Regions from separate parts of the Streptomyces pseudoechinosporeus genome, predicted to be linked through region 3. Evidence: riboswitches for the same ligand, from Rfam matches in the RefSeq annotation. Region 3 holds a riboswitch; each other region holds the start of a gene.
The links. A riboswitch is a leader RNA that binds a small molecule or an ion and turns the genes downstream of it on or off. The one in region 3 is predicted to bind ZMP and ZTP.
Positions count from the first base shown of each region.

Region 1 (9,237 bases), on a different contig from region 3:
CACGGCTGCTTCTGCACTCCGGTATCGGGCCCGCCCGCGATCTGGAGGCGCTCGGCATCCCCGTCGTGCATGACCTGCCTGGCGTCGGCGAGAACCTGCTCGACCACCCGGAGTCGGTGATCGTCTGGGAGACGAACGGGCCGATTCCCGAGAACTCCGCGATGGATTCCGACGCGGGTTTGTTCGTGCGCCGGGATCCCGAACAGCCGGGCCCCGACCTGATGTTCCACTTCTACCAAATTCCGTTCACGGACAACCCGGAGCGACTGGGGTACGAACGCCCCGCCCATGGCGTCTCCATGACTCCGAACATCCCCAAGCCGCGCAGTCGCGGCAGGCTCTATCTGACCAGCGCCGACCCGGCCGAGAAGCCCGCCCTCGACTTCCGTTACTTCACGGACGAGGACGACTACGACGGCCGCACCCTGGTCGACGGGATCAGGATCGCCCGCGAGATCGCCAAGTCCGAGCCGCTGGCGGGCTGGTTGAAGCGCGAGGTGGCCCCCGGTCCCGACGTCACGGGCGACGAGGAGCTCAGCGTGTACGCGCGGTCGGTGGCGCACACGGTGTACCACCCGGCGGGAACCTGCCGGATGGGCGCCCCGGACGACTCACTCGCCGTCGTCGACCCGCGGTTGAGGATCCGTGGTCTGGACGGCATCCGGATCGCCGACGCCTCCGTCTTCCCGGCGATGCCCGCGGTGAACCCGATGATCGGGGTGCTCATGGTCGGGGAGAAGTGTGTCGACCTGATCGGAGGTGGCGAGTGATGGCCACGTGAACTCCCGCCGAAGCCACCGCCGTTGAGTCCTCCTTCTCCGTCGCCCGTTCCGGATCGGCGACCCCGGCGCTGGGTGTCGCGAGCGCCGGAAAACCGGCCTCGGCGAACACGCGTGCGCTGGCGGCGTCCCATGGGCCGGGGAGGATCTGGGGATCGCCCGGAGCGCGGCCCACGTGCAGCGTGCGGAACGTTTCGATCTTGTTCACCACGCAGATCCTCCCGGCGGGATTCGGCGGCTGACCATCAGCCGGTTCCACCCGTTGATAACGGTGATCAGCCCGATGAGATGGGCGAGTTGGGTGTCATCGAAGTGTCGCGCCGCCCGTTCGTACACCTCGTCCGGCACGTAGCCGTCGGTCAGGACCGTGACCGCCTCCGTCAGCGCGAGCGCGGCCCGCTCCCGTTCGTCGTAGACGTCCTCGGCCTCCTCCCAGGCGGCGAGGAGATCGAGCTGCGGCTCGCTCACCCCGTGCCTGCGGGCGATCTCAAGGTGCATGTCGAGGCAGAACGCGCAGTGGTTGAGCTGCGAGGCGCGGATCTGGACCAGCTCGGCGAGCCCGGGGTCGCCGAGGCCCTGCTTGGCGGCGGCGCTCAGCGCGGACATGGCCTTGCCGACTTCGGGGTCGAGGTGGGTGGTCCGCGCCGTCACTTGTGCTGCCCCGGCTGGTAGTGCCCCGGGGTCATACGGAAGGTCACCCCGAACCGGTTCCACGCGTTGATCACTGCGATCGCGGAGATCAACTGCGCCAGCTCGGCCTCGTCGAAGTGCTTGGCGGCCTTCTCGTACACCTCGTCGGACACGAAACCATCCGTCAGGATGGTCACCGCCTCGGTCAGCTCCAGCGCCGCGAGTTCCTTTTCGGTGTAGAAGTGCCGCGACTCGTCCCAGGCGCTGAGCTGGATGATCCGCTCGACGCTCTCGCCTGCCGCGAGGGCGTCCTTGGTGTGCATGTCGATGCAGAAGGCGCAGTGATTGATCTGTGAGGCGCGGATCTTCACCAACTCGTACAGCTTGTGGTCAAGACCCTGCTTGGCGGCCGTGTCGAGGCGGATCATCGCCTTGTAGACCTCGGGGGCGAGCTGGGCCCAGTGCATCCGGGCCGGCTGTTCGGGTGCGTACTCCGCGGCCGTCGTGTCGTCGTTCGTAGTCATGCCCTCGACCCTAGGAGCGAAGTAGCCCAGGGGTATGGTCCATTTTTATGGCGAAATCATGGGCCACTTTGGGCGTCGACCTGCACGTCGACCTGCATGCCGAACTGACCGGCCCCGGCCTGCGCCGAGGGCTCACCGACGCGCTGCGCGAGGCCGTGCGCGGCGGGCGGCTCGCGCCCGGGACGCGGCTGCCTTCGTCGCGGTCGCTCGCCGCCGACCTCGGCATCGCGCGCAACACGGTCGCCGACGCGTACGCCGATCTCGTCGCCGAGGGCTGGCTCACCGCACGCCAGGGCTCGGGCACGCGCGTGGCGGAACGGGCCGTGGCGGCGCCGGACTCGTCAGCGGCTCCACGGCCGCGCTCGCCGCGCGGGCCGACGTACGACCTCGTACCCGGCACCCCCGACTTCGCCTCGTTCCCCCGCGCCGAGTGGCTGAAGGCGGCCCGCCGCGCACTGGCCACGGCGCCGCACGACGCCCTCGGCTACGGCGACCCGCGAGGCCGCGTCGAACTCCGCACCGCCCTCGCCGCCTACCTGGCCCGCGCCCGCGGCGTACGCGCCGATCCCGAACGCATCGTCATCTGCTCCGGCTTCGCCCACGGCCTGCGCCTGCTCGGCACGGTGCTGCGGCAGCGGGGGCTGCGCTCGCTCGCCGTGGAGTCGTACGGGCTTGACGTGCACTGGAAGTTGGCGGAGGCGGCGGGGCTGCGGACCATGCCGCTGCCGTTCGACGAGTCGGGTACGTCCACGGATGGCCTGGCGGGTGCGGGTACGGGGGTGGGGGCGGCCTTCGCCGATGCCCGGGCGATCCTGCTGACCCCTTCGCACCAGTTCCCGATGGGCGTACCACTGCAGTCCGACCGGCGGGCCGCCCTCGTGGACTGGGCGCGGCGGACCGGCGGGCTGATCCTGGAGGACGATTACGACGGGGAGTTCCGTTACGACAGGCAGCCGGTGGGGGCGCTTCAAGGACTCGACCCGGATCGCGTCGTGTACCTGGGCACCGCGAGCAAGTCCCTGGCTCCCGGGCTGCGGCTCGGCTGGATGGTTCTGCCGCCGTCGCCGGCGTCGGAGGTCACGTCGGCGAAGGGCGGGACGGACTCGTGCGGGGTCCTGGACCAGCTGACCCTGGCGGAGTTCATCACCTCGGGGGCGTACGACCGCCATGTCCGCGCGGCCCGCCTCCGCTATCGCCGCCGCCGCGACCAACTCGTCACGGCGCTTGCTTCCCACGCCCCTTCGGTACGGGCCACCGGCATCGCGGCCGGCCTTCACGCCGTCCTCCAACTCCCGCCCGGCACCGAGCAGTCGGTGGTCCAGGCAGCTGCTTGGCAGGGCCTGGCGGTCCACGGCCTGACCCGCTACCGCCACGCGGACACCGCGACCGACCCGTACGACGCCCTCGTCGTGGGCTACGGCACACCACCGGACCACGCCTGGACGGGCGCACTGGACGCCTTGTGCAGGGTGCTGCCTTAAGAGCTCCGAATGCGGCGGCCACGGTCATGATCCATAAGCTGAGGGCCGAGAACTTGATGGTGAACGGTCACGGGGGAGCGGACATGGCGGACTCACGACGGCAACTGCGGTCGGGCACGGTCGTACTCGGCGGGATGGGGCTCTTGGCGGCGGCACTCACCGCCCTCCTCCCCGCCCATCTCTACGGCCCTCGCGAACTCGCCACCACCACCGGTTACGTCGCCAAGCCCCTCCTCGGCCGCGAGGGCGCCGGCGTCACGGTCCACGACCCCGGAAACGCCGCGGTGATCCGTGAAGAACCTTGCTGCTACCAGGAGTTGGCCCCCCTTCCCTCCTTCGACGGCAACCGTGTCGTCCTCGGCGCCTGGGTCGTCGAGCACGAGTCGGCGGGCCTCGGCATCCGCGAGTCCTCCGGCCTGATCACGGACGAGTACGCCCGCTTTCTGCCGCACGTGATCCTCTGAGCGTCAGTGATTCTCTGAGTCCCGGTGATCCTCTGAATCCGGCGAATCTCTAAGCGGCCTCGGGGAGGTGGGGTGCGTTCCCGCGTCGTCCGGTGCTGGGGGCACCTCTGGGGGCACCCCCAGCGGTAGCTGGGGGAGGTAGCTGGGGGAGGTAGCTGGGGGAGCATCGGCGTGCTGCCGCATCGCCCTCGTACTGGACGTACTTGGGTGATGCGGCAGTGCGGCGAGGTGCCGTGCCTGGGGGTACCTCCCACGCCTTTAAGGCAGTGGGGGAGGCGTGGGGGCGTGCCTCACCTCCCCGAGGCCGCTTAGGCGCCCAGTACCGCCCGGAGTTGGGCCAGCCCCCAGTCCAGGTCCTCCTTACTGATCACCAGCGGCGGCGCGATCCGGATGGTGGAACCGTGGGTGTCCTTGACCAGCACACCCCGGTCCATCAGCTTTTCCGAGACCTCACGGCCCGTGCCGTACGCCGGCGCGATGTCGATCCCCGCCCACAGCCCGCGCCCCCGGACCTGCGTCACCCTGCCCGTGTCGCGCAACACCTCCAGCTCGCGATGCAGATGATCACCCAGCTCCGCGGACCGCGCCTGGAACTGACCGGACCGCAGCATGGCGATGACCTCGATCGCCACCGCACAGGCCAGCGGATTCCCGCCGAACGTCGAACCGTGCTCTCCGGGCCGGAACAAGCCGAGCACCTCGGCGCTCGACACCACCGCCGACACCGGCACGACCCCGCCCCCGAGCGCCTTGCCCAGCACATACATGTCCGGCACCACACCCTCGTGCTCACACGCGAAGGTCCGGCCCGTCCGCCCCAGCCCTGACTGGATCTCATCCGCGATGAACAGGACATTCCGCTCGCGCGTCAACTTCCGTACGCCCGCGAGATAACCGGCCGGCGGCACCCGCACCCCCGCCTCGCCCTGGATCGGTTCCAGCAGCACGGCGACGGTGTTCTCCGTGATCGCCTCGCGCATCGCGGTCAGATCGCCGTACGGCACGATCTCGAAGCCCGGCGTGTACGGGCCGAAGTCCGCCCGCGCCTCCGCATCCGTGGAGAAGCTGATGATCGTCGTCGTACGCCCGTGGAAGTTGTCGCCCGCCACGACGATCTTCGCCATACCGTCGAGCACGCCCTTGACCCGGTACCCCCACTTCCGCGCGGTCTTCACGGCCGACTCCACCGCCTCCGCGCCCGTGTTCATCGGCAGCACCATCTCCATGCCGCACAGCTCCGCCAGCCGCGCGCAGAACTCGGCGAACCGGTCGTGATGAAACGCCCGCGACGTCAGCGTCACCCGCTCCAGCTGCGCTCTGGCCGCGTCGATCAGCCGTCTGTTGCGGTGCCCGAAATTGAGCGCGGAGTATCCGGCCAGCAGATCGAGAAAACGGCGCCCCTCGACATCCGTCATCCACGCCCCGTCCGCCGTGGCCACGACGACCGGCAGCGGGTGGTAGTTGTGCGCGCTGTGCGCTTCGGCCGAGGCGATCAGCGCCTCCGTACGGGTCACGGGATCCATGGGATCTCCATTCCTCACGGCACGTTTCTCTCAGGGCACCGGGCGGTTTGTGGCCCCTTCCCATCGTCGCCTGCATCGTCGCTCGCATGGTGGACTCGGGGACCTGGCGATCAGGCGGGGCCGGTAGGCTGACCGGCGGGCCGTGACTGGCGCGCTGGGATGGGACCGACCATCGGGGAGCGGCCCGTGACGAACAAGTGCCGTGCGCCTGGGCCGAACCGTGAACGCTGAACGCCACGTCCGGAGGTCCCTCATGTCCGACCACTCTGCGCCCCTCTCCACCGAATCCACCGCCTTCCGCAGCGCCCTCGAAGTGATCCGTGCCGTCGAGCCCCGGGTCGCCGACGCCATCGGCCAGGAGGTCGCCGACCAGCGCGAGATGCTCAAGCTGATCGCCTCCGAGAACTACGCCTCTCCGGCCACCCTGCTGGCCATGGGCAACTGGTTCAGCGACAAGTACGCCGAGGGCACCGTCGGCCGCCGCTTCTACGCCGGCTGCCGCAACGTCGACACCGTCGAAGCCCTCGCCGCCGAGCACGCCCGCGAACTCTTCGGCGCCCAGCACGCCTACGCCCAGCCGCACTCCGGCATCGACGCCAACCTCGTCGCCTTCTGGGCCGTCCTCGCCGACCGCGTGGAGGCCCCGGCGCTCGCGAAGGCCGGTGTCCGTAACGTCAACGACCTCTCCGAGGCCGACTGGGCCGAGCTCCGCCAGGCCTTCGGCAACCAGCGCATGCTCGGCATGTCCCTGGACGCCGGCGGCCACCTCACCCACGGCTTCCGCCCGAACATCTCCGGCAAGATGTTCGACCAGCGTTCCTACGGCACCGACCCCGCCACCGGCCTCATCGACTACGAGGCCCTGCGCACCTCCGCCCGTGAGTTCAAGCCCCTGATCATCGTCGCCGGCTATTCCGCGTACCCCCGTCTTGTGAACTTCCGCATCATGCGTGAGATCGCCGACGAGGTCGGCGCGACGCTGATGGTCGACATGGCGCACTTCGCCGGCCTCGTCGCCGGCAAGGTCCTCACCGGCGACTTCGACCCCGTCCCGCACGCCCAGATCGTCACGACCACCACCCACAAGTCGCTGCGCGGCCCGCGCGGCGGCATGGTCCTGTGTGACGACTCCCTCAAGGACCAGGTCGACCGCGGCTGCCCGATGGTGCTCGGCGGCCCCCTTCCGCATGTCATGGCCGCCAAGGCCGTCGCGCTCGCCGAGGCCCGCCGCCCCGAGTTCCGCGACTACGCCCAGGCCGTCGTCGACAACTCCCGCGCCCTCGCCGAGGGCCTGATGCGCCGCGGCGCCACCCTCGTCACCGGCGGCACCGACAACCACCTCAACCTGATCGATGTCGCCTCCTCCTACGGCCTCACCGGCCGCCAGGCCGAGACCGCCCTGCTCGACTCGGGCATCGTCACCAACCGCAATGCCATCCCCGCCGACCCCAACGGCGCCTGGTACACCTCCGGCATTCGCATCGGCACCCCCGCCCTCACCACGCGTGGCCTGGGAACCGCCGAGATGGACGAGGTCGCCGGCCTGATCGACCGGGTCCTCACGACCACGGAGCCCGGCACGACCGCGAAGGGCGCTCCCTCCAAGGCCCAGCACGTGCTCGACCCGAAGGTCGCGGACGAGATCTCCCACCGGGCCACGGATCTGGTGGCCGCGTTCCCGCTGTACCCGGAGATCGACCTGGGCTGAGGCCACCGGGAGGCGACTGCTCGTCTCACAAGTCGATCAGTTCCTGTCGTGGTTCCCGCGGCGGCCCGGAGTCGTGCTGTGCGCGGCGTATCAGGAGGCCGCCGCCGGAGCCCAGGGCCAGGCCCGCCGCGAGACCCGGTATCGCCCACCACCAGTCGGTTCCGTCGTCTGCCCCTATGGCGGCCGTAGTCGCGGAGGTCTCCTCGGCGTCGGGCGGAACCGCGGCCGATGTGTCGTCCGACGCATCTTTCGGTCCCGAATCCGGGTTCGTCCCCTCTGGGTGTTTGCTCATGACGCTGAGGTCGGTGAGCAGGGACCGGAGCTCGTCGGGCTTCTCCGCCCGGTGCCAGACCTCCTTCGGCGGCTTCGACCCATCAGGCGCCAGTTTGAGCTGTGTGAGGATCCAGACGCTCCGGGAGCCGGTCACGTCGGGGTGCACCATGTCCACCCGCCAGGGAGTGACGTCATGGATCATCCATGTGATGTTGATCCGACGGCCTATGGAGTCGAGGTCCGGCGGCTTCTCCTGCAACCTCTTGAGGTCGCCGCCCTCCTGGGGGAGCAGGTCCCTCAGTCGCATGTATTCCTCGTCGCTGCTGTACAACGACGCCGTCTCCCCGCTGCTGGGCGATGCCAGCAGCACACTCGTCGGCCCGCCCGCCACCGCAGCCGACGCGCCCGTCAGCACCAGAGCGAGCGCAGCCGCCAACGCCCCGGCTGCCGCCGCCAGTTCACGAACCCTGCGCATCGGACCCCCAGTCGATCCCGGATGCGGCCCGTCCGCACCCTGTCACTTCTGGTACACCGCTCGACCCGCCGAGGTTCCCACTTGTCCCGCACGAGTTCAGACCACTCCACGCCCCTGCTCCCCACTCCACGGACCCCAATCCACTGGCTCCTACTCCACGGACTCCGCGACAGCCACGGCTCGCTCCCGCGAGTCCACCCCCTCAAGCCGCAGCGTCCGCTGCTCCCCCCGGTGCTGCCACAGCAGCGTCGGCCCCGCCGTGCGGACCGTCCTGGCGTACTCGTGGCCCCGGTCGTCGACCAGGGCGAGCTCGAGGCGGTGGGGCTCGGCGAACCACAGGCCCGAGTCGCCGTTCACCGTGGCCGGTTCGTACGGCACCGTCGTCGACTTCCAGAAGAGCGGAGAGAGCGTCGCCCGGAACTGGTCGAGCCGTATCACCTCGCCGCCCCCGGTGTGCCAGCACAGCGAGAGGACCCGGCGGTCGGCCGACACCTGCGCGGCCGACGGGCGCCCCAACTCCCTTGGCAGCAGCGGCTCGAACCCCGCCCGCCGCGCAGCCCCGGCCACCGTCAGGCCCTGCTCGCAGCCCGGCACCGGAGACGGAGAAGCGTGCGGCCCCGGCTTGTACCGCACCTCGACGCCGCCGAAGCCGAACCAGTCGACGACCGCCGCCCGCACCGGAGGCGTGAGCACCAGCACCGTCAGCAGTCCGCACAGCGCGGCGGTCAGCGAACGCCAGCGCTGCCGCGCCCACCGCCGAGCCGACCGGATCCGCGTCGCCGGTCCCGTCGGCTCGGCCACCGGCACCGGCACCTCCTCGGCCAGTATCTGCTCCAGCACCCGCTCGACCATCGACTCGGTCCCGCTCGCACCCGGCGGATTCAGTGACCGTCCGAGCGCGCGCAACTCCTCGGGCAGCCGGTCCGAGCTCCCGCGCGCACGCCCCGGCTCCCCGGAGGTACGACCGCCCGGGGACTCCGCGCCCCCGTGCTCGTACGACTCACTCATGCTCATCACCTCCTTCCCGAGGCTGGAAATCGGGCAGCAGCCGCTTCAGCTTGCGCAACGCACGATTGAGCCGGGACTTGACCGTCCCGCGCGGCCAGCCCAGGGCCTGGGCCGTCTCCGGCTCGTCCATCTCCAGCAGATAGCGGTACGTGACGACCAGCCGGTGCTCCTCGCTCAGCCGGTCCAGAGCGGCCAGCAGCGCCGCCCGGCGCTCGACCTCCAGCGCCGCGACCGCCGGGTCCGCCGACTCCGGTATCACCGGCTCCGCCTCCACGAGTGCGGCCTCGCGGCCGGCCAGGGTCCGCTGGCGCACTGCCGTCCGCACTGTGTTCCTCGTCTCATTGGCGACGATCGAGAGCAGCCACGGCTTGA
Region 1 covers NZ_BAAGPS010000073.1:51,617-60,853, reverse strand. Annotated here, with positions in the region: gene ACYVO6_RS42135 (GMC family oxidoreductase) at 1-770, shown strand, start outside; partial or broken gene ACYVO6_RS42130 (isocitrate lyase/phosphoenolpyruvate mutase family protein) at 838-987, opposite strand; gene ACYVO6_RS42125 (carboxymuconolactone decarboxylase family protein) at 984-1,430, opposite strand; gene ACYVO6_RS42120 (carboxymuconolactone decarboxylase family protein) at 1,427-1,933, opposite strand; gene pdxR (MocR-like pyridoxine biosynthesis transcription factor PdxR) at 1,981-3,414, shown strand; partial or broken gene ACYVO6_RS42110 (glutathionylspermidine synthase family protein) at 3,579-3,878, shown strand; gene rocD (ornithine--oxo-acid transaminase) at 4,187-5,401, opposite strand; ZMP/ZTP riboswitch at 5,534-5,622, shown strand; gene ACYVO6_RS42100 (glycine hydroxymethyltransferase) at 5,655-7,109, shown strand; gene ACYVO6_RS42095 (hypothetical protein) at 7,135-7,857, opposite strand; gene ACYVO6_RS42090 (hypothetical protein) at 8,008-8,865, opposite strand; gene ACYVO6_RS42085 (RNA polymerase sigma factor) at 8,858-9,237, opposite strand, start outside.
Region 1: another riboswitch for ZMP and ZTP. It lies ahead of ACYVO6_RS42100 (glycine hydroxymethyltransferase); the one in region 3 lies ahead of folP (dihydropteroate synthase).

Region 2 (9,237 bases), on a different contig from region 3:
GTGTTGTGTGCGCAACCGCGCGAAGTCACCCATGGTTACGGTCAGTTAAGCGTCCTGTCTACCCTGAGTACTCGTACGCTGACGTTGCGTACGGGTTGCAGAGCTGGTGACCGCGCGCGTACGCCGCCACCGTGGACGCATGACGAACCACGCCCTGCCCCAAGTCCCGGTCACCGCACGCACGTTCACACAGCGACTGAGCTCGACGCCACGAGGAGCCCGCCTCGCCCGGCGCCTCGTCGCCCACCGGCTCGACGAGTGGGGCCACCCGTACGGCAGCGAGACCAACGACACCCTCACGTCCATCGCGGCCGAGCTCGCGGCGAACGCGGTGCGTCACGGGCGGGTGTCCGGCCGGGACTTCCGCGTACGGCTGACGGAGGACGAGCGAGTGCTCCGTATCGAGGTGTCCGATCAGCGCGGGGACCGGTTGCCGGTGGTAGGGGCGCCAGGCACTGAATCCGAGGGCGGGCGTGGTCTGTTGCTGGTCGCGGGGCTGGCGGCTCGGTGGGGTGTGGACCTCCAGACGGACGGTCCGGGCAAGACGATCTGGGCGGAGGTGCCGCTGTGAGTGGCTCGCGTACACGCACGTGGTGCGGCGGCTGCCCCCAGGCAGGTAGATCTACGAACGTTACAGATTCCCAAGATGTGTAACATTCGCAGCCGGTACACCATGCCCGCCGACGCGGCCACCGCCGCCTTCGGCTCGCGAACCCGGCCCGCACGTAATCCGGTGGTGGGCGGCAGCCCGGTCCCGGCAGAGTGACCGTATGCCGACACGAGCCGCGTTCCTCCCGGGCCTCGAACTCTCCCGGATTCTGTACGAGGAGGCCGTGCGGCCGATCCTCGCCGAGGCGTACCCGGGGCTGCGGTACACGGCCGCCCGGATCGGCTCGGGTTCGGAGGTGCTGGGCTTCGACACGGCACGGTCGGCGGATCATGAATGGGGTCCGCGCCTGAACCTGTTCCTGTCGGACGAGGAGGTCGCCGAGCGTGGCAAGCGCATTCACCGGTTGCTGGCGGAGCGCCTGCCCAAGGAGGTGCGCGGCTGGCCCACGCACTTTCGGCGCCGTGACGACGACGCGCTGGACCCGGTGTCGGGCCACATGGAACTGGTCGACGGGCCCGTCGACCACCGGGTGTCCGTGGACGGGCTCGGGCCGTGGCTCGTGGCGCAGCTCGGCGTGGACGCGCTCGCCACCCCCGAACTGACCGTGCACGACTGGCTTTCCATCCCGCAGCAGCGGCTCCTCGAGGTGACCGCGGGCGCCGTCTTCCACGACGGACTCGGCGCGCTGGACGCCGTACGGCGGCGCCTTGCCTGGTACCCGGACCAGGTGTGGCGTTACCTGCTGGCCTGCCAGTGGCAACGGCTCTCCCAGGAGGAGGCGTTCGTCGGCCGTTGCGCGGAGGTCGGGGACGACCTCGGCTCCGCGGTGGTCGCCGCGCGCCTGGTACGCGACCTGATGCGGCTGTGCCTCCTCCTGTCGCGGACATACGCCCCGTACAGCAAATGGCTCGGCAGCACCTTCGCCCGACTGCCGGTGGCGGCTGACCTGACCCCGTCGCTGCGCGGTGCGCTCGCCGCGACGGAGTACGCGGACCGGGAACGGCACCTCTGCGACGCGTACGAGAAGGTCGCCACCCTCCACAACGCCTCCGGCGTCACCGACCCGATCGACCCCACCCGCCGCCGCTACCACAACCGCCCGTTCCTGGTCCTCCACGCCGAACGCTTCGCCCAGGCCCTGAACCAGACGGTCACCGACCCGGAACTGCGCTCCCGCCCACTGATCGGCAGCGTGGATCAGTGGGCGGACAGCACTGACTTCCTCTCTGGCGCGCCCCGTGGCATCGCCGGCCCCCACCCCTATCCGTGAAAAGCGTGAACAGTCACGGGGAAGATGTCCTTCGGACGCTCAAGCGAGCGGTACGCGAACACCGTGGGGGGAAGTGCTCACGCTTTGCGACACAGCACCCCCCCGGGGGGGTGCGGGATCTTCGTCATTCCCGGGGCCGTTCACGTCCACTACAGTGCGACGTGGGCCGTGACTGGCGCTGAGGTGGAGCACCACCGGGGAGCGGCCCGACGAATCGGTCGATGCCGTGCGCCTGGGCGAGTGGTCAACTACGCCTGGAAGGCGGCCATGTCCCCGACACAGACGGCCCAGCTCATGAACGGCACCGGACTCGCCCGGCGCATCATCGAGGAGACCGCCGCCCGCGCGGCGCAGATCTCACAGCGCACCAGCGTGGCGCCATGCCTGGCGACGGTACTGGTGGGCGAGGACCCGGCATCCGTGACGTACGTCCGTATGAAGCGGGCCCGCTGCGCGAAGGCCGGCATCACCTCCCGCCATGTCGGTCTGCCCGCCACCGCCACGACCGCCGAACTGGTCGACACGCTCGCCGCCCTGTCCCAGGACCCCGGGGTGCACGGCATCCTGCTGCAGCACCCTGCGGGTGAACACATCGACGAGCGCGCGGCGTTCGAAGCCATCGCCCCGGAGAAGGACGTCGACGGCGTCACGGTGCACTCCTTCGGCGCGATGAGCTTCGGGCTGCCCGGCTTCGTATCGTGCACGCCCGGCGGGATCATGCGGCTGCTGGACGAGTACGATGTCGACCCCGCGGGCCAGCATGCCGTCGTTGTCGGCCGCAGCGCGATCCTCGGCAAACCGGTCGGGATGCTCCTGCTCGCCAAGGACGCCACGGTGACGTACTGCCACTCCCGCACCGCGGACCTGTCCGCTGTCCTCCGGGAAGCGGACATCCTGGTGGCGGCCGTAGGACAGCCCCGGTTGATCCGCGGAGAGGACATCAAACCGGGGGCGGTGGTGATCGACGCCGGATACAACCCAGGCAACATCGGCGACGTGGATTTCGACACCGCCCGCACCCGCGCCCGCCTGATCACTCCCGTCCCTGGCGGCGTCGGACCGATGACCATCACCGTCCTGCTCTCGCAGACCGTGGACGCCGCCGCGCGTCAGCTCGAAGTCCCGGAACGCTGAGACCATCCTCAACTGCAGGCCCCACTCCGCTGATCACGAAGCTCGGTGGGGGTGCGCCGGGTGGCGTGTGACGAAGCCCGGACTCTAGCGAGCGGTCTCGTGCTGAGGGCCGGGGCAACGAACTTGACCTTGCGGCCTACTTCGACCTCGAGTCTCGGGATGCTGTTCCCAGCATGTGGAAGGAGACAGGAATCCGCGCTTCAGGGAAGAGGAAGCGGTCGAGGTGCTCAATGGTGAATCCCGCCCGCGTGATGGCTTCTTGAGTGTCGCGGCCGGTGTGACACCCGCCGACGAGGAGCGGCCAGACGGTGGCGTCCAGCAGGTGCTGAACTCGGATGAGGCCGGAGGTATCGGCGCGGATGTGTTCCAGGAAACGGAGTTGTCCACCTGGTCTGAGTACGCGGAGGGCTTCACCGAGGGCCACGTTGAGATCGGGGACCGTGCACAGCACGAACGAGAACACCGCGGCAACGAAGCTCTTACCGGGAACGGAAAGCCTTTCAGCACTGCCGGCGGCGACATGGATCGGAACGGGCGCCTGCTGTGCGGCGGCTTCTGCGAGTCGCCTCAGGTGTGGTTCGGGTTCGACCGCCAGTACGTGGGTGACGGTTGGCGGGTAGTGGGTGAAGTTCGCGCCGTCCCCGGCACCGATCTCCCGACCGGAGCGGACATCATCGTGCGCGAGGTCCAAGACATCTGTCTGGGGCGACCAGAGGAAGCTTGCGTCCACGCCGGCAGGACCGTCGTCTGTGGTCAACTGGCCGTGATGCGGTCTGCTGCATCGTGTAGCGCGTGGCGTGCTTCATGGGTCCAAGCTGCCGCGACGAAGACGTGGAATGCGGCGGGGTAGATACGCAGGTCCACCTTGGTGCCCGCGGCGTTGGTTTTGGCTGCGAACTTCTTCGCATCGGGCAGGAAGATGTCGTGACCCCCCTGGTAGATGAACGTCTGCGGCAGTTTCTCGAGGGTGTCGTAGAGCGGGCTGACGAGGGGGTCGGTGGTGCTTCGGGCTCCTGCCCAATCCCCGCCGGCGGCGGCGAGCCCCTGAGGAGCGAGGATGGGGTCGAGGCCGGTGATGGCGGCGATGTCGGGATTGCTCATGGTGACATCGACCCACGGGGAGAACAGAAACAGGCCGTTCGGCGCCCGAAGACCCTTTTCACGGTAGAGAATCGCCTGGCCGATGGCCAGACCCGCCCCGGCGGAGTCGCCGACGAGGAACACCGGGTCGTTCCCGGCCCGCTCGGCCACTGTCCGGTAGACGTCTTCGAGGAGCTGGTAGGCATCGTCGGCGGTGTGCTCGGGTCCGAGTCCGTAGAGCGGGACGGTGACCCTCGCTCCCGTCCGGCGGATCAGCGTCGCGATGATCCGCCAGTGCATGCCGGCCAGCGGGTAGATGTAGGCGCCGCCATGGGTGTAAATCAGGTTTGTGTTCCTGCGGCCCGACTTCGGGGTCAGCGTAATGACCTGGTGGCCGTGGACAGTATCGGTGGCGATGGAGCAGGAACGCCGCAACGCTGCCGGGACGGGGGCAGCCGGGTGGGGGCGGGCCATGGACTTCCGCATGCTTTCCACCGTGACGAAAGTGTTCGGTCTCAGGCGCAGGAGGGGGCGCGTCAGGTTCATGGTCAAAGACACGGTCCGCTCCTTGAAGGGGGCTTGGCGCCCCTGTAAGTCGGTGGTGCAGGGATAGATGCGTAGCGGCTGGCGAGATACTTGACGATGCCCGTCATCGACCGCTCTCTGGCACGTGCGGGCCCGCTCAATCCGTTGTTTCCCAAGGCTGACCTGCCAGACGTACCCCTGGTGGTGCCCATGGAGATCACCCTGCGTGCCGCCCGCCACCCTGGTCGGTGACCCAAACCGAGGGGGCGAGACCGCGTGCGGGCCCGGAACGACGGGAAGATCACCCCGGCGAGAAACCTGTTCGACCCGCACGTTCCATGATCGACTGAGATACAGCTTCCAACTACACGGCGTTGGTACTAGCGCCCGGCGGCCGGCTGCTCCACCGGCCAGCTCACGCCCGTCAGCTCCTCCGACACCGTCCACAACCGCCGCGCCGCCGCCGCATCGCTCGCCGCCGCCGACCGTCCGACCAGCGTCGGCCCTCCGCGCATCTCGCCCCGCCCGTCGGGCCCGACGTAGCTCGCTCCGGGCAGGTCCTGCGTCGCGGCGTACAGCGTCGGCAGGGCGCCCGCCTTGTCGTCCTGGGCGAAGAACCTGTTGCCGACCTTTATGAACGTCTTCATCACCGGATTCGCGGCATGGCTCATCAGGTTGGTCGCCGCCCAGCCGGGGTGGGCGGCGAGGGAGCGGACCGGGGAGCCGGACTCCGTCAGGCGGCGCTGGAGTTCCAGCGTGAAGAGAAGGTTCGCCAGCTTCGACTGGGCGTACGCGCGCCGCGGGTCGTAGTCGGACCTCCAGTTCAGGTCCTCGAAGCGGATCCGTCCGTCGGCCCAGCGGTGGGCGCCGGAGGCCACCGTCACCACCCGGTCGGTGATGTGCGGCAGGAGCAGGTTCGTCAGCGCGAAGTGGCCCAGATGGTTCGTGCCGAACTGCATCTCGAAGCCGTCCGCGGTCCGCCGCATCGGCAGCATCATCACGCCGGCGTTGTTGATCAGCAGGTCCAGCGGCCGGGCCTCCCAGGCGTCCGCGAACTCCCGTACGGAGGTCAGGTCCGCCAGGTCCAGACGCCGTACCTCGGTGCTGCCGTTCACCGTCGCCGCCGCTGTCTGCCCGCGCTCCAGGTCCCGTACCGCGAAGACCACGTGTGCGCCCGCACGCGCCAGCGCGTCCGCCGCGGTGAGGCCGATGCCGCTGTTGGCGCCGGTGACGACCGCCGTGCGGCCGGTGAGGTCGGGGAGGCGGGTCGCGTCCCATGCGTTGTTCTTCGTCTTCTCAGCCATGAGTCGAATGTAGGCGTCGACAACAATGCTGTCAATGGCAACAATGATGGCAACGACAACTATGCTGGCGCTGCCCACATGGAGTTACGATGTCCCGCATGCCTGAAAGCCGCCCCTACCACCACGGAGACCTGCGAGCCGCCCTGCTCGCAGCCGCAGAACGCACCCTGCGTGAGAAGGGGGCCGGTTCCCTGTCGCTGCGCGAGCTCGCCCGCGAGGTCGGCGTGAGCCATGCCGCGCCCGGCCGGCACTTCAAGGACAAGCAGGCCCTGCTCAACGCCTTGGCGCTGGCCGGGTACGAGCGACTGGGCCAGGCCCTGGACGCCGCCTACGCCCCCGCACTTCCCCTCGAACTCCGGCTCACCGCCCTCGGTCGGGCCTACCTCGGCTTCGCCATCGACAACGCCGAGCTGCTGGAGCTGATGTACGCCCGCAAGCACGACCCCGACGCCTCGGAGCAGATGGCGGCCGCGGTCGAACGGACGCTGGGCGGCCTCACCCAGGTCTTCGCGGATGCCCAGAAACGTGGCGAGATCATCGCGGGCGACCCCGGGGACCTGAACCTCGTCATGGGCGCCGCCCTCCACGGCATGGCCGCCTTCATCGCCGGCTGCATGCTGCCCCCAGAGGCGGCCCTGGCAGGCGTGGACACCCTGGTCCACCACCTGCTCCACGGCCTGAAGCCCCGCTGACGCTTCACATTTTCACGCCGCCACGCGACAACGCCGCCAGGGACGCGGGGCTGTATCAATATTCGGCTCCCCCCACTCTCGACCTCGCTCGAGCGGGGGACCCCCATCGTGGGCGCGACCAGCCACGACGAGCCAGCAGCAGCCTGACAACTGAGGTTCCCCTCGCAGCGTGGTGTCCCTGACAGCAGAGGATGTTGGTTGTCATGGCGGAGAAGCGTCGGAAGTTCACGGCGGAGTTCCGTGAGGGGGCGGTACGGATCGTGACGGAGACCGGGAAGCCGGTCCCCGAGGTCGCGGAGGACCTGGGGATCAACGAGACGACCCTGGCGAGCTGGGCCTCGCGGGCGACGCGGGCCGAGAGGGCCGCGCCGGAGGGCCAGGACGTGTTGATCGCCCGGCTGACGGCGGAGAGCGCGGCGCTGCAGAAGGAGAACAACGAGCTGGGGATGGAGCGCGATGTCCTCAAGCGCTGCATGGGTGCGCCACGAAGTTCTGTGTGACCGAGTGGCGGTGCAGGGTCACCACCGTGCCCAGCGCCCGCCGCAGCTGGCGGGCGCTGGGCTGTTTCAAGCACGCGGTCCTGGTGCTGTGCTGGTTCATCGATGGCACCCGGATCGCCCAGCTGGCAGTACAGCCGGACGCTCCGATGCTCGTCACATAGCGTGAGTAGCGGTTACCGAGAATGGTTCATTGCCGTTACCGATGCCTCGGAGCAGTCAATTGCCGGCACCGCACCCGTCAGCGGAAATCCTGATCAGGCATGCACGGGTGTCTGGAGAAAGAGCTGGAGGAGGGCAAGAAGAGTCTCGGGTGCGTCCTCGGGAGTGAAGTGGCCCGCCTCGGGGAGCTCGATGACCGGCGCGTCGGGGTAGGCGAGCCGGAAGGCGGGAATCATGTGGCGAGGGATCAGGGCGGTGTCGCGCATGCCCTCGACCAGCATTGCGGGTTTGGCTCGCAGAGCTGCTACGGCGTCCGGATCCGGCGGCTTGAGCGCCGGATCCGGTTCGGGAACGACGAATTGCTGGGGAAATCTGATCACGCCCCGGCATTCGGCGGGCGTGGGGAAGGGGCTGGAGTAGGCGCGGATCCAGGTCGGTGTCGCGATCTGCGGGCGGGCGATGGTCTGCAGGGCCATCATCAGGTGTGTGATGGTGTGGCCGGCATTGCCGAGTATCTGTTCGAAGCTGCCGTCGGTGATGGCGGCGCGGACCCACTGGAACCAGGGGCTGTCGTTCACATTGGCGGCCATGAGCTGATCGAAGCCGTCCAGGCCGAGAGGGAGCACGGTGTTGGTGGCAAAGATCCGGGCCACCCGATCGGGGTGGCGCAGCGCGAACCCGGTGCCGATCGCTCCGCCCCAATCGCGCAGTACCAGCGTGATGTCGGTCAGGTCGAGGGTGTCGACGAGGAGCTTTTCGAGGTTGTCGATGTGTTCGCCGACCAGATAGGTGCGGTCGGACGGGGTGGCGCTTTTTCCGAATCCCATATGGTCGGGCACGATGACCCGGTTCCGCTGGGACAACGGTCCGATCAGGTGCCGCCACTCATACCCCCAGGTCGGCTCGCCGTGCAGCAGGACAAGCGTGTGTTCTGGTTGCTGTGGGCCCTCGTCGACGTAGTGCTGGCGGAAGCCCGCGGCTTCGCCGTAGCGCGCCGTGTAGGGCCAGGTGCCGTCGAAGGTTTCCTCGGCAGGGATCAATGCACTCACCTCGTGCGTCTGTCTTGTGGGTGTGTTTGGGTGCGGGCGGGCGTCAGCCGGCCAGCCGGTTCATCTTGCGGATCTGCTTGTCGAAGGCCCGGGCGGGAGCGACGCGGCGCGGTGCTCGCGCGTCCGGCCATGGGGCCGGCGGTGTAGCGCAGCTTCGGTTTGGCGTCGGTCGCTGCCGCGACGATGGCGGGGGCGTCGCCGGTCGGGTCGCCGAGCTGTTCGGGGCGTACGGAGTCGATCAGCGCCGCGATCGGGCCGGCGGCGTGGGCCTAACGCGGGCGGGGGCCTTCGGTCGTGGCGTTTTGGGCGTTCTTGGTGTTCACGGTGTTCATGCCGGGCAGTCTCCCGCCATAACTTGACATCCGCCGTCATATTTTTCCGGCACCCTGGGAAGGTGAAATCCGACCGTCTGCTGTCGATCCTGCTGCTCCTCCAGACCCGCGGCCGAGTCCCGGCCGCCGAGCTGGCCGAGCGGCTGGAGGTCTCGCCCCGCACCATCTACCGGGACATCGACGCGCTGTCCGCGTCGGGAGTGCCGGTCTACGCCGAGCGCGGCAGGCACGGCGGCATCGCGCTGCTCCCCGGCTTCCGTACCGACGTCACCGGGCTTACCTCCGACGAGGCGCGGGCGCTGTTCGTCCTGGCCACCCAGGGGGCGCACACCGACCTCGGCCTGGACGGGGCGCTGGGCTCCGCGCTGCGCAAGGTGATGGCCGCGCTCCCCGCCCCGCACCGGCAGGGCGCCGAGCTGACCAGCCGCCGCATCCTGATCGACCCCGACCGCTGGCTGGCCGGACCACGCCCCGAGGCCGACCTGAACGTCCTGCACACGGCGGTCTTCGCCGACCGCCGCCTGCGTATCCGCTACCGGCACAGCGGCCAGACTCGGCTGCGTACGTACACCGTCGATCCGT
Region 2 covers NZ_BAAGPS010000011.1:49,941-59,177, forward strand. Annotated here, with positions in the region: gene ACYVO6_RS16725 (ATP-binding protein) at 140-571, shown strand; gene ACYVO6_RS16730 (DUF4037 domain-containing protein) at 771-1,880, shown strand; ZMP/ZTP riboswitch at 2,039-2,125, shown strand; gene ACYVO6_RS16735 (bifunctional 5,10-methylenetetrahydrofolate dehydrogenase/5,10-methenyltetrahydrofolate cyclohydrolase) at 2,148-3,014, shown strand; gene ACYVO6_RS16740 (class I SAM-dependent methyltransferase) at 3,151-3,771, opposite strand; gene ACYVO6_RS16745 (alpha/beta hydrolase fold domain-containing protein) at 3,768-4,652, opposite strand; gene ACYVO6_RS16750 (oxidoreductase) at 5,000-5,923, opposite strand; gene ACYVO6_RS16755 (TetR/AcrR family transcriptional regulator) at 6,013-6,615, shown strand; gene ACYVO6_RS16760 (transposase) at 6,819-7,115, shown strand; partial or broken gene ACYVO6_RS16765 (IS5/IS1182 family transposase) at 7,166-7,246, shown strand; gene ACYVO6_RS16770 (alpha/beta fold hydrolase) at 7,370-8,323, opposite strand; partial or broken gene ACYVO6_RS16775 (short-chain dehydrogenase/reductase) at 8,367-8,532, opposite strand; gene ACYVO6_RS16780 (helix-turn-helix transcriptional regulator) at 8,718-9,237, shown strand, end outside.
Region 2: another riboswitch for ZMP and ZTP. It lies ahead of ACYVO6_RS16735 (bifunctional 5,10-methylenetetrahydrofolate dehydrogenase/5,10-methenyltetrahydrofolate cyclohydrolase); the one in region 3 lies ahead of folP (dihydropteroate synthase).

Region 3 (9,237 bases):
AGCGGCGCCGTCCAGCAGCAGGGGGATGACGGTCTTGCCGGTGTGCAGGGCCTGGTCGATCTCCCGGCGTACCCAGTCCGTCTCGTCGTCCAGCCGTCGCTCGCCGGACCCGCCCAGCGCGTCCGCCCAGCCCCGGTGCACGACGACGAGCAGCACCTCGCAGTCCGCCACCCGCTGCCGCAGCGTGTCCGGGTACCGCTGCCCCGGCACGATGGACGCGACATCCCGGAACACTTGGTCCTCGCCGAAATGCTGTTCGAGTCGGTCGTACAGTGCCCGCACGACGTCTTCGTGATCGCCCCTGCGGTAGTTGATGAAGATGCCGCCCACGCCGCACACCCTAGAGCTACAGGGAAGGTCCATGGACGCCCGTGAACAGGCTTGCGCCTTCTGCGAGATCGTCGCCGGCACCGGCAAGGCGCGCGTGGTGTACGAGAATGCGCACACCGTCGCCTTCTTCCCGCTGGCGCCCGCGACGCGCGGACACACACTGGTCGTGCCGAGGGCGCATGCGGCGGACCTGTGGGCGATGGACGACGTGGCGGCTCAACGCCTTTTCCACACCGTGCTGTTGGTGGGGGGCGCCCTACGCGCGGTCCTCGAACCCGACGGCATGAACGTCATCAACTCCGCCGGCGCGGAGGCCTCACAGTCCGTGTTCCACACCCATGTGCACCTCGTGCCGCGCAGCCCCGGGGACGCGATGGGGCCGATCTGGCCGCCGGAGAGTGCGGGGTTCCGGGACGAGGACGACGCGGCCAAGGACGCGCTCGCCGCCCGACTCTCCGCGGCGATCGGCCGTCCGGCGCGGTGAGTTCACAGGGTGAGGACGAGGAGCGCGAGGTCGGCGAGCAGCAAGGGCGCGTAGAACAGCAGTAACGTCGGCGTCAGCCAGACCTCCGGCCAGGGCATCCGCGACAGATACCGCCCCACGTTCATGGACAGCACCTCGACCGTGCTGTCGGGGGACCGCGCATCGTCGTAAAGCCGGCGGAAGGCCCTCTCCTGGCGCAGGAAGAAGCAGTCCAGGTACCAGAAGCAGAGCAGCGGCACCACGCCGACGGACGCGAGCTGCCAGCTCAGCCGACTGGCGGACAGCGCGAGCAGGCCCGCGGCCAGGGTCAGCGCCCAGCCCTTCATGAGGAACGAGTTGGTACCCAAGCGGGTGATCGTCGCCTGGATGAACTCCAGATGCTTGATCCGGTCCGGGTCGAGCGGCACCCTGCCGCCGACTCCCGCATCCGACCCCTCGCTCAGGGCAGTCACTGGCCCGCCCTCTCGAGGTCACGCACGAGGTTGGTATACGCCTCCCCACGGGCCTGGCGCTTGTGAAGCCGGTCCGCTGACCTTGCGGCAAAGTACGTGCCACCACCCGTCGCCAACGCGCCTACGAGGACACCCAGTACAGCCGCCAACCCCTGATCCATCGAATCCCCCGCCGGTCGTCAACCAGATTCATCCCGGCCACCTTATGTGGGATGGCACCATGCTGGACTCTGCTCCCAAGAGCAGTGCCCAACGCTGCAGGCCTAGTAAGGCCTACGGCCCTGAGCTGTTGAGCGGGCGATAGATCCGCGACAACCCGAGAGCGAATCGGACGATCTCCGGCTCGGCATTCGTGCTACGAGACGGGCACCTCGTACACGATCTCGCAGAGGGCGGCAGGCACAACGATGTCAGCCGTCTCGACCGGTCGGCCGTCGTCGCTGTAGTACGTCCGCTGAATCCGCGTGACGAGCGCGCCCCGCTGGATACCGAGGAGGGTCGCCTCCTCGGTATTGGCTTCCCCGGGCTCTGGCCGCTCCACGGAGTGCGTGACCGTGAGACCGATCTCGGCCATGCGGTCGACCACGCCCTTTCCCGCGTGCGGGCCTCCCTCGGGCAGCACGACGAGCGTGCCGGCCGTCAGCTCGTACGGCTCCCAACTCGTCGACAGCTGAACCGGCTTACCGTCGGACAGGAACTCGTGCACCGCGTCGAACCCCAGGTCCGTCTCATCGCCAGGCCTCAGCTGGACTATGAGGAGGTGGCCGGCTATCTCGCCGAAGTCGGAGGGGAGAACTGGCTGGAGCGAGTGGATCGTGGGGAGCTGGATGACGCGCAGAATCTCGCCGAGTTCGCGGGCCGTGTCTGCTACCGCTCCTGGGAGCCCGGGCTGAACCCGAACGTGACACGAATCCGCACCGACCAGGACGAGTCCCTGCGCAACATTCTGTCCAGCGCGCACGGCTCGGTTCTTGAGCACGTGAACTTCACGTTCGTAGTCCACCACGTCAGCCGGGTCGTCACGCATGAACTCGTCCGGCATCGCGCCGGCGCTGCTGTCTCGCAGGAGTCGCTGCGCTTCGTACGGTCGGACGACCTGCCGTTCTGGTTTCCGCAGTGGGCCGAGGAAGACGGCGAGTTGATGGAGCGTGCCACTGCGCTGCTGGAGCAGATGGAGGAGTTCCAGCACTGGATGGCCGACCATTTCCATCTGGACGAGCCCGGTGTGCCGTTCGGCGAAAAGAAGGCCAAGACCTCTTTCATGCACCGGTTCGCGCCCGAGGGCGTTGCCACCGGTCTGGCCTGGACGGCCAACGTCCGTACCCTGCGGCACGTCATCGAGAACCGGACGGCTTCGGGAGCGGAGGAGGAGATCCGTCTGCTGTTCGGGAAGGTCGGTGAGCTGATGGTCAAGGAAGCCCCCGCCCTCTTCGGGGACTACGAGGTCCAGGACGGCGCCTGGGTCCCTGGGTGGCGCAAGGTCTGAGGAGCACCTGGGCCGCGGGTGCGTCAGGAAGGGCCGGGCCAGGATGTGCTGCCGCTCAGAGCCGCGTCAGCACCTGGGCGAAGAACTCGCGATCGCCGTCGAAAATGGGCCGCAGCTCTGCGAACTCCCGTGCCGTGACCCACCGTACGGCGCTCACTTCGCCCGGCTCCGTGACCACCTCGCCGTCCTCAGCATCGGCGGTCCACCAGTGCAGGCGGAATCTTCCGTCGTGGGTCTGCGACTCCCAGACCTTGGCCCCCGGAGCAACTCGCAGGCCGACTTCCTCGCGCACCTCCCGGACCAGGGCCTTCTCCTGCGTTTCCCCGGGTTCGATCGTGCCGCTGAGGGGTGCCCAGTAGCCCGGCATCCGGGCCGACGGGCCCCGCTGGATGACGAGCACCCGCTGTCCGCGCCGGATCACTGCGACGATTGCCTCTCGCTGGTTCATCTGGCAGCTTCCTTGGTCGATTCCAGGGCTTCGAAGATGGTGAGGGCGTCACGGAGGGCGGCGACGTCGTGGGTGCGGATGTAGTCCGCCCCGTGGCGCGCGGCGTACAGCTCCGCCGCCAGGCCGGCCGGGCCGATCCGCAGAAGGCTGCTCCCGGTGAGCGCGCGAAGGAACGACTTGCGGGAGGGCGAGACCAGGACCGGCACGTCGAACAGAGCCTTCATCTGTTCAAGACCCGTCAGGACCGTCAGCGACGGTTCCGGATCGGCGCCGAGGAAGTAGCCGAGCCCCGGGTCGATGACCAGCCGGTCCCGGCCGATGCCCGCCGCTTCGAGTGCGGCCAGGCGCTTCGTGAAGAACCGCTCGATGCCACTGTGGACGACTGCGGCATCCGTCACCACCTTGGTGGCGGGTCCCCGGCCCTGCACCGAGTGCATGACGATGAGTCGGCACCCGGTACCGGCCAGCTCCTCGTACAAGGCGGAGTCGGGAAAGCCCTGGATGTCGTTCAGGTACGCGGCACCGTGGGCGCCGGCGAAGCGCTGGGTCTCGGGCAGGAACGAGTCGACGGACACCGGTATGTCCTCGGCGACCAGCTGGTCGATGACCGGGGCCAGCCGTCTTATCTCCTCGTCCGCGGTCACCGTCCGGGCTCCCGGGTGACTCGCCGCCGGGCCCAGCTCGATGATGTCTGCCCCTTCTGACCGCAGTCGCCGGGCGTGTGCCACCGCGTCCTCAGCGGTCAGGAACCTGCCGCCGTCGGAGAAGGAATCCTCGGTCATGTTGACGATCCCGACCAACCAGGGCCGGCCGGTGGCCATGGGGGAGAAATTCAGGTGCCGAATCACCAGGGTGCCTCTCAGGTCGATCCCAAGAAGCCCAGGCGCGCGGCACTGCGTCATTATGACGAAGCCGCTCCCCGATGGTTATGCCCATCACGACACGCCAGTCACGGCTCACCTGCACTCTGTCCGGGCCTCATCTCGACGAAACCCCACACCGCTGCAGAACTCCGACCCGTGCAGGAGGGCGTCGTGCTGTTTGAGGACTGCGGGGCCGGGGTGAGACTTGGCTTTCTGGGGAGCGCGAAGCCGGGAGGTACTGCTCATACACGCTGGTCGGGAACCGGACCGAGCTCTTCGATGACGGAGCGGAGCTGCTGTTCGTCGAGTTCGTAGACGGTCTCGCCCGCCTGCGGATCGCGCGCGTGGAGTGTGTGGAACAGCGGGGCATGAGGGGTGCCGAGCTGTATCAGGGTGGCAGATGCTCCTCGCACTGCCCGTTCGGTGCGTGCCGCGGCAGTGAGATCGACGCGGCTGACAACGCCTGGAGTCACCCATACCGGCGTCGACTCCAGGTGGCCGAAGATACTGCCGGTGGACGTGGTGCCGCAGGGCTGAGACAGCCCGGTCCGCAGACTCAGTGGCTCCTGCTCAGTGGCTTGTGCGTACGAGGGAGAACGCCGCCCCCTCGGGGTCCGCGACCGTGGCGATGCGGCCGTGCGGGGTGTCGCGGGGCGTTTTCAGGACGTGGCCGCCCAGGTCGATGACGTCGGTCAAGGAGGCATCCACGTCGGCGACTTCGAAGTACGTCATCCAGTGCGGGCCCCGGTCGCGGGGGAGGGCGTGGCCCACGCCGCGGATGCCGGCCACCGGGCGGCCCTCGATGTGCAGGGTGATGTAGTCGGAGTCCGCGGAGACGAGCGGCTCTTTCTCGTAGCCGAAGAGCATTTCGTAGAACTTGGCGACGCTCGCGGAGTCGCGTGTGACGAGCTCGTTCCATGTGGGAGTGCCGGGCACGTCGGTGATGCCCGTGCCGAGGTGGGCCGCGGTCTGCCAGATGCCGAACACGGCGCCCGAGGGATCGGAGGCGATGACCATCCGGCCCGCATCCCCGGCGTCCAGGGGGCCCACGCCGACCGTGCCGCCGCAGGCCCGTACCGTCTCCGCCGTCAGATCCACGTCGTCCGAGGCGAGATAGGGCGTCCAGGCGATGGGCAGATGACGGTCGGGCGGCAACTGCCCGATCCCGGCCACCTCATGGTCGTCGAGCACGGCGCGTACGTACGGGCCGAGCTGCTGAGGGCCGGGCTGGAACTTCCAGCCGAACAGTGCTCCATAGAACTCCTGGGTCGCGGCCATCCCGTGCACCATCAGACTCACCCAGCAGGGTGTGCCGGGCGCGTGCGCGGTGCCGTTCAGGCCGGTCGACCCCCGTGACTCGGTCATCGTCACTCTTTCCTCGGCGCCCCGGGGCGCCCGCAGCTTCACTTCCGCTTCCGACAGCGCGTACTGCCCCCGCGATTCCCCGCCCGGTGCCGACGCTCGCACCACCAGGGATGCCGCGTGCCCCGGCCGACGGCGCATGGCTGGAGGATGCCCGATTTGCTGTATCCCATCCGTATCCCCACGGTTGCCTGGCGGTGTCCATCGGCTGTACAGCCTGTGTCCATGCTCGTACGCCGTGTGCTCGGGCCGGTCCGGCGGGCAGAGTAACCGGACCTGGACGATGCGGCCACCCCGTACGCAAGGATGGTGGCCATGAACGCCATCATCTCCGCAGCCGAACTCGCGAGCGCCCTGGCCGGACCGAAGCCGCCGGTGCTACTCGACATCCGCTGGCAACTGGGCGGCCCGAACCTGCGTTCCGCATACGAGGAGGGTCACATTCCGGGTGCCGCCTACGTGGACCTGGACTCCGAACTCGCAGCTCCGGCCGGTGCCAGCGGCCGGCATCCACTGCCGGACATGGAGGTCTTCGGGGCGGCGATGCGGGCGGCCGGGGTCAGCGCGGACCGAGACGTCGTCGTGTACGACGGCGGGCTCGGCTGGGCCGCCGCGCGCGCCTGGTGGCTGCTGCGCTGGACGGGTCACCCGTCGGTACGCGTCCTTGACGGCGGACTCGCGGCCTGGGACGGCCCCATCGAGGCCGGTGTTCCCTCTCCGGTCGCCGGTACGTTCGTACCGTCGCCCGGCGCGCTGCCGCTGCTCGACGCGGACGGAGCCGCCGCCCTCGCCCGCACCGGCCTGCTCCTCGACGCACGCGCCGCCGAGCGCTACCGGGGCGACGTCGAGCCGATCGACCGGATCGGCGGCCATATCCCCGGCGCGGTCTCGGCACCGACGACGGAGAACGTGACGGAATCCGGCCACTTCCGCCCGGCCGCCGAACTCGCCGAGCGCTTCAAGTCCCTGGGTGCGACCGGCACTTGTGAAGTCGGCGTCTACTGCGGCTCGGGCGTCTCCGCCGCTCACGAGATCCTCGCGCTTCAGGTCGCGGGCATTCCGGCCGCGCTGTACGCGGGCTCGTGGTCGCAGTGGTCGGCGGACGACAGCCGCCCGGTCGCGACGGGGCCCGACCCGCAGTAGACCGGCCCGGTCCGCAGTCGCACGGCAGCGAAAAGGGCTCGCCCCGAAGTGGCGCGAGCCCCAGCCGCGTACATCTTCCGCTTTCTATTCCTGCTTCTTGCGACGCGTCCCGAAGACGATCTCGTCCCAGCTCGGCACCGCCGCTCTTCGGCCCGGGCGGACGCCGTCCGCCTCGGCCTGCCGGTCGGTGGAGCCGACGAGCCGGTCGCGGTGGCTGCTCACCGAGCGCGGCATCAGGACATCGGCGTACGCCGAACCGGCCGAGGCCGCGGGCGCCGGGGGCTCCTCCGCCTCGGGCTCCGGGGCGGGCTCCTCCTCCACCGGAAGCTCCGTGGTCGTGGTGGGGCGCTCAGGCACCACCATGTCGCCACGGAAGCTGGGCACCGCCTCCAGGAGGCTGGTGAGCGAGTCCCGCTCACCGTTGATGCTCTCCTCCTCGGGCTCCGGCGATTGGGCGGGCAGGACGGGACGTTCCGTCTGGCGCTCCAGGGCGCGGTCCATCGGGCGTTCACGGTCGCGCGGCAGCCGGGCGATACGCGGCACGAACGGGAAGCTGGGCTCGGGCGAGGCGAGGTCGTCGTCGGACTCGCCGATCAGCGAGCGCGCCTCCTCGTCCACGGCCTGTACGAGCCGCCGTGGCGGGTCGTACGTCCAGCTCGCCGAGTGGGGCTCACCCGCGACCCGGTAGACGAGCAGGACCTCCCAGGTGCCGTCGTCGCGCCGCCACGAGTCCCACTGCACGGTCTCCTTGTCGGCGCCGCGCAGCAGCAGCCGCTCCTGCACTGCCTCGCCGAGCTGGGGTCCGGTGGTCTCGCCGGGCCGGCGGACCGGGGTCTTGCGGGCCCGCTCCGCCATGAAGGCGCGCTCCGCGAGCACGGGGCCCTCGAAGCGGCGTACGCGATCGACGGGGATGCCGGCGAGTTGGGCGACCTCTTCGGCGGAGGCGCCTGCGCGTATACGCGCCTGGATGTCTCGGGGGCGGAGATGGCTCTCCACCTCGATCTCGATCTGGCCGAGGCGGGGACGGTCGCCGCGAACGGCGGCGCGCAGACGCTCGTCAATCGGAAGCGTGTACTCCGTGCTGTCCGCAGCCTTCAGCACCAGCCGTGTGCCGTCGTTAGAGACGGCCACGACACGCAGTTCGGGCATGGGGACCTCCCGGGTGGTGCCTGCCGACGTCACGTGCGTCGCTGCTTCCGCTAGTCGAGTGTGGCCTGCCCGGGTGCAGCCTGCCACAACCTTGCCGAGTTGCCCGGCGTGTCGGGCGCTGGCCCTGGATCGCCGTTATGGCACGGTTACCTATTCGCAACGCTAAGTGACAAACTCCGTCACCCTGTGCAACGAGCCCCCTCATGGCGGTCCTGGAAGGCCCCGGACGCCCTGGCGGGTGTCCGGACCCAGGGCTCGCAACAGTACTCTATTCGAACCACCTGCGTGGATCGGCACGCCGCCCAACTTCTCGCGGGGGTCGGGAGTTGGCCACCGGGGGCGCCGTTTCGGTGACCACGGTGCGTGGCGATCTTCACGCGATCGTCACGACTGAAGTTGATCGTTCCGGCTCTGAGTTCCTTCTGAGTCCCCTCCAAGGCCCTCTCGTTCTCGCGTAGTTGCCAATGGCGGGACTACGTCCCCAATACCCGCCGCAAGTAGTCGTTTCCGAAGCGCCGGTCCGGGTCGAGCCGGTCCCTGAGGGCGGTGAACTCGTCGAAGCGCGGATAGATCCCGGCGAAGTACTCCGCCTCGCGCGTGTGCAGCTTGCCCCAGTGCGGGCGCCCTTCGTGCGCGAGGAAGATCCGCTCGGCAGCCGTGAAGTACGCCCGATGCGGGGTGCCTTTGTACATGTGGATCGCGATGTACGCGCTGTCCCGGCCGGATGCCGTGGAGAGCGTGATGTCGTCTGCGGGCGCGGTGCGCACCTCCACGGGGAAGCTGATCCGCAGCGGAGAGCGGTCGATCATGGCCTTCAGTTCGCGCAGCGTCTCGACGAGGGCCGCGCGCGGGACGGCGTACTCCATCTCTGTGAAGCGCACCCGGCGCGGGGACGTGTAGACCTTGTAGGGAATGTCCGTGTACGTGCGCGCCGAAAGGGCTCGGCTGGAGATCTTCGCGATCGTCGGGATGGTCGCGGGCACGGCACGGCCCACCGAATTGGCCACCTGGAAGAGGCCGTTGGAAAGGAACTCGTCCTCGAAGAGGCCACTGATTCTGCCGACCGGCTTCTCCGGGCCCGCGCTGCGGTTGTTGCGCTTGGTGTTGCAGTTGTCGGTGTGCGGGAACCAGTAGAACTCGAAGTGCTCGTTCTCCGCGTGGAGTTCGTCGAAGGTGCTGGTGACCTCGTCGAAGGTCATCGGCTCCTCGCGTGCCGTGAGCAGAAAAAGGGGCTCTACGGAGAAGGTGATCGCGGTGACGACACCCAGGGCGCCGAGTCCGATGCGGGCCGCCGCGAACACCTCCGGATTCTCCTTCTCGGAACAGGTGAGGACCGAACCGTCGGCGGCGACCAGCTCAAGTGCCGTGATCTGGGCGGCGATCGACGCTGAGTCACGGCCGGTGCCGTGCGTGCCGGTGCTGGTCGCGCCGGAAACCGTCTGCTCCATGATGTCGCCCATGTTCGTGAGCGACAGCCCCTCGCGGGCCAGGGCCACGTTCAGCCGCTTCAGCGGGGTGCC
Region 3 covers NZ_BAAGPS010000023.1:136,107-145,343, forward strand. Annotated here, with positions in the region: gene ACYVO6_RS24000 (toll/interleukin-1 receptor domain-containing protein) at 1-330, opposite strand, end outside; gene ACYVO6_RS24005 (HIT domain-containing protein) at 362-814, shown strand; gene ACYVO6_RS24010 (hypothetical protein) at 817-1,266, opposite strand; partial or broken gene ACYVO6_RS24015 (UTRA domain-containing protein) at 1,622-1,969, opposite strand; gene thyX (FAD-dependent thymidylate synthase) at 1,967-2,752, shown strand; gene ACYVO6_RS24025 (NUDIX domain-containing protein) at 2,808-3,200, opposite strand; gene folP (dihydropteroate synthase) at 3,197-4,021, opposite strand; ZMP/ZTP riboswitch at 4,071-4,163, opposite strand; gene ACYVO6_RS24035 (hypothetical protein) at 4,306-4,476, opposite strand; gene ACYVO6_RS24040 (VOC family protein) at 4,634-5,428, opposite strand; gene ACYVO6_RS24045 (sulfurtransferase) at 5,741-6,568, shown strand; gene sepH (septation protein SepH) at 6,653-7,717, opposite strand; gene ACYVO6_RS24055 (D-arabinono-1,4-lactone oxidase) at 8,191-9,237, opposite strand, start outside.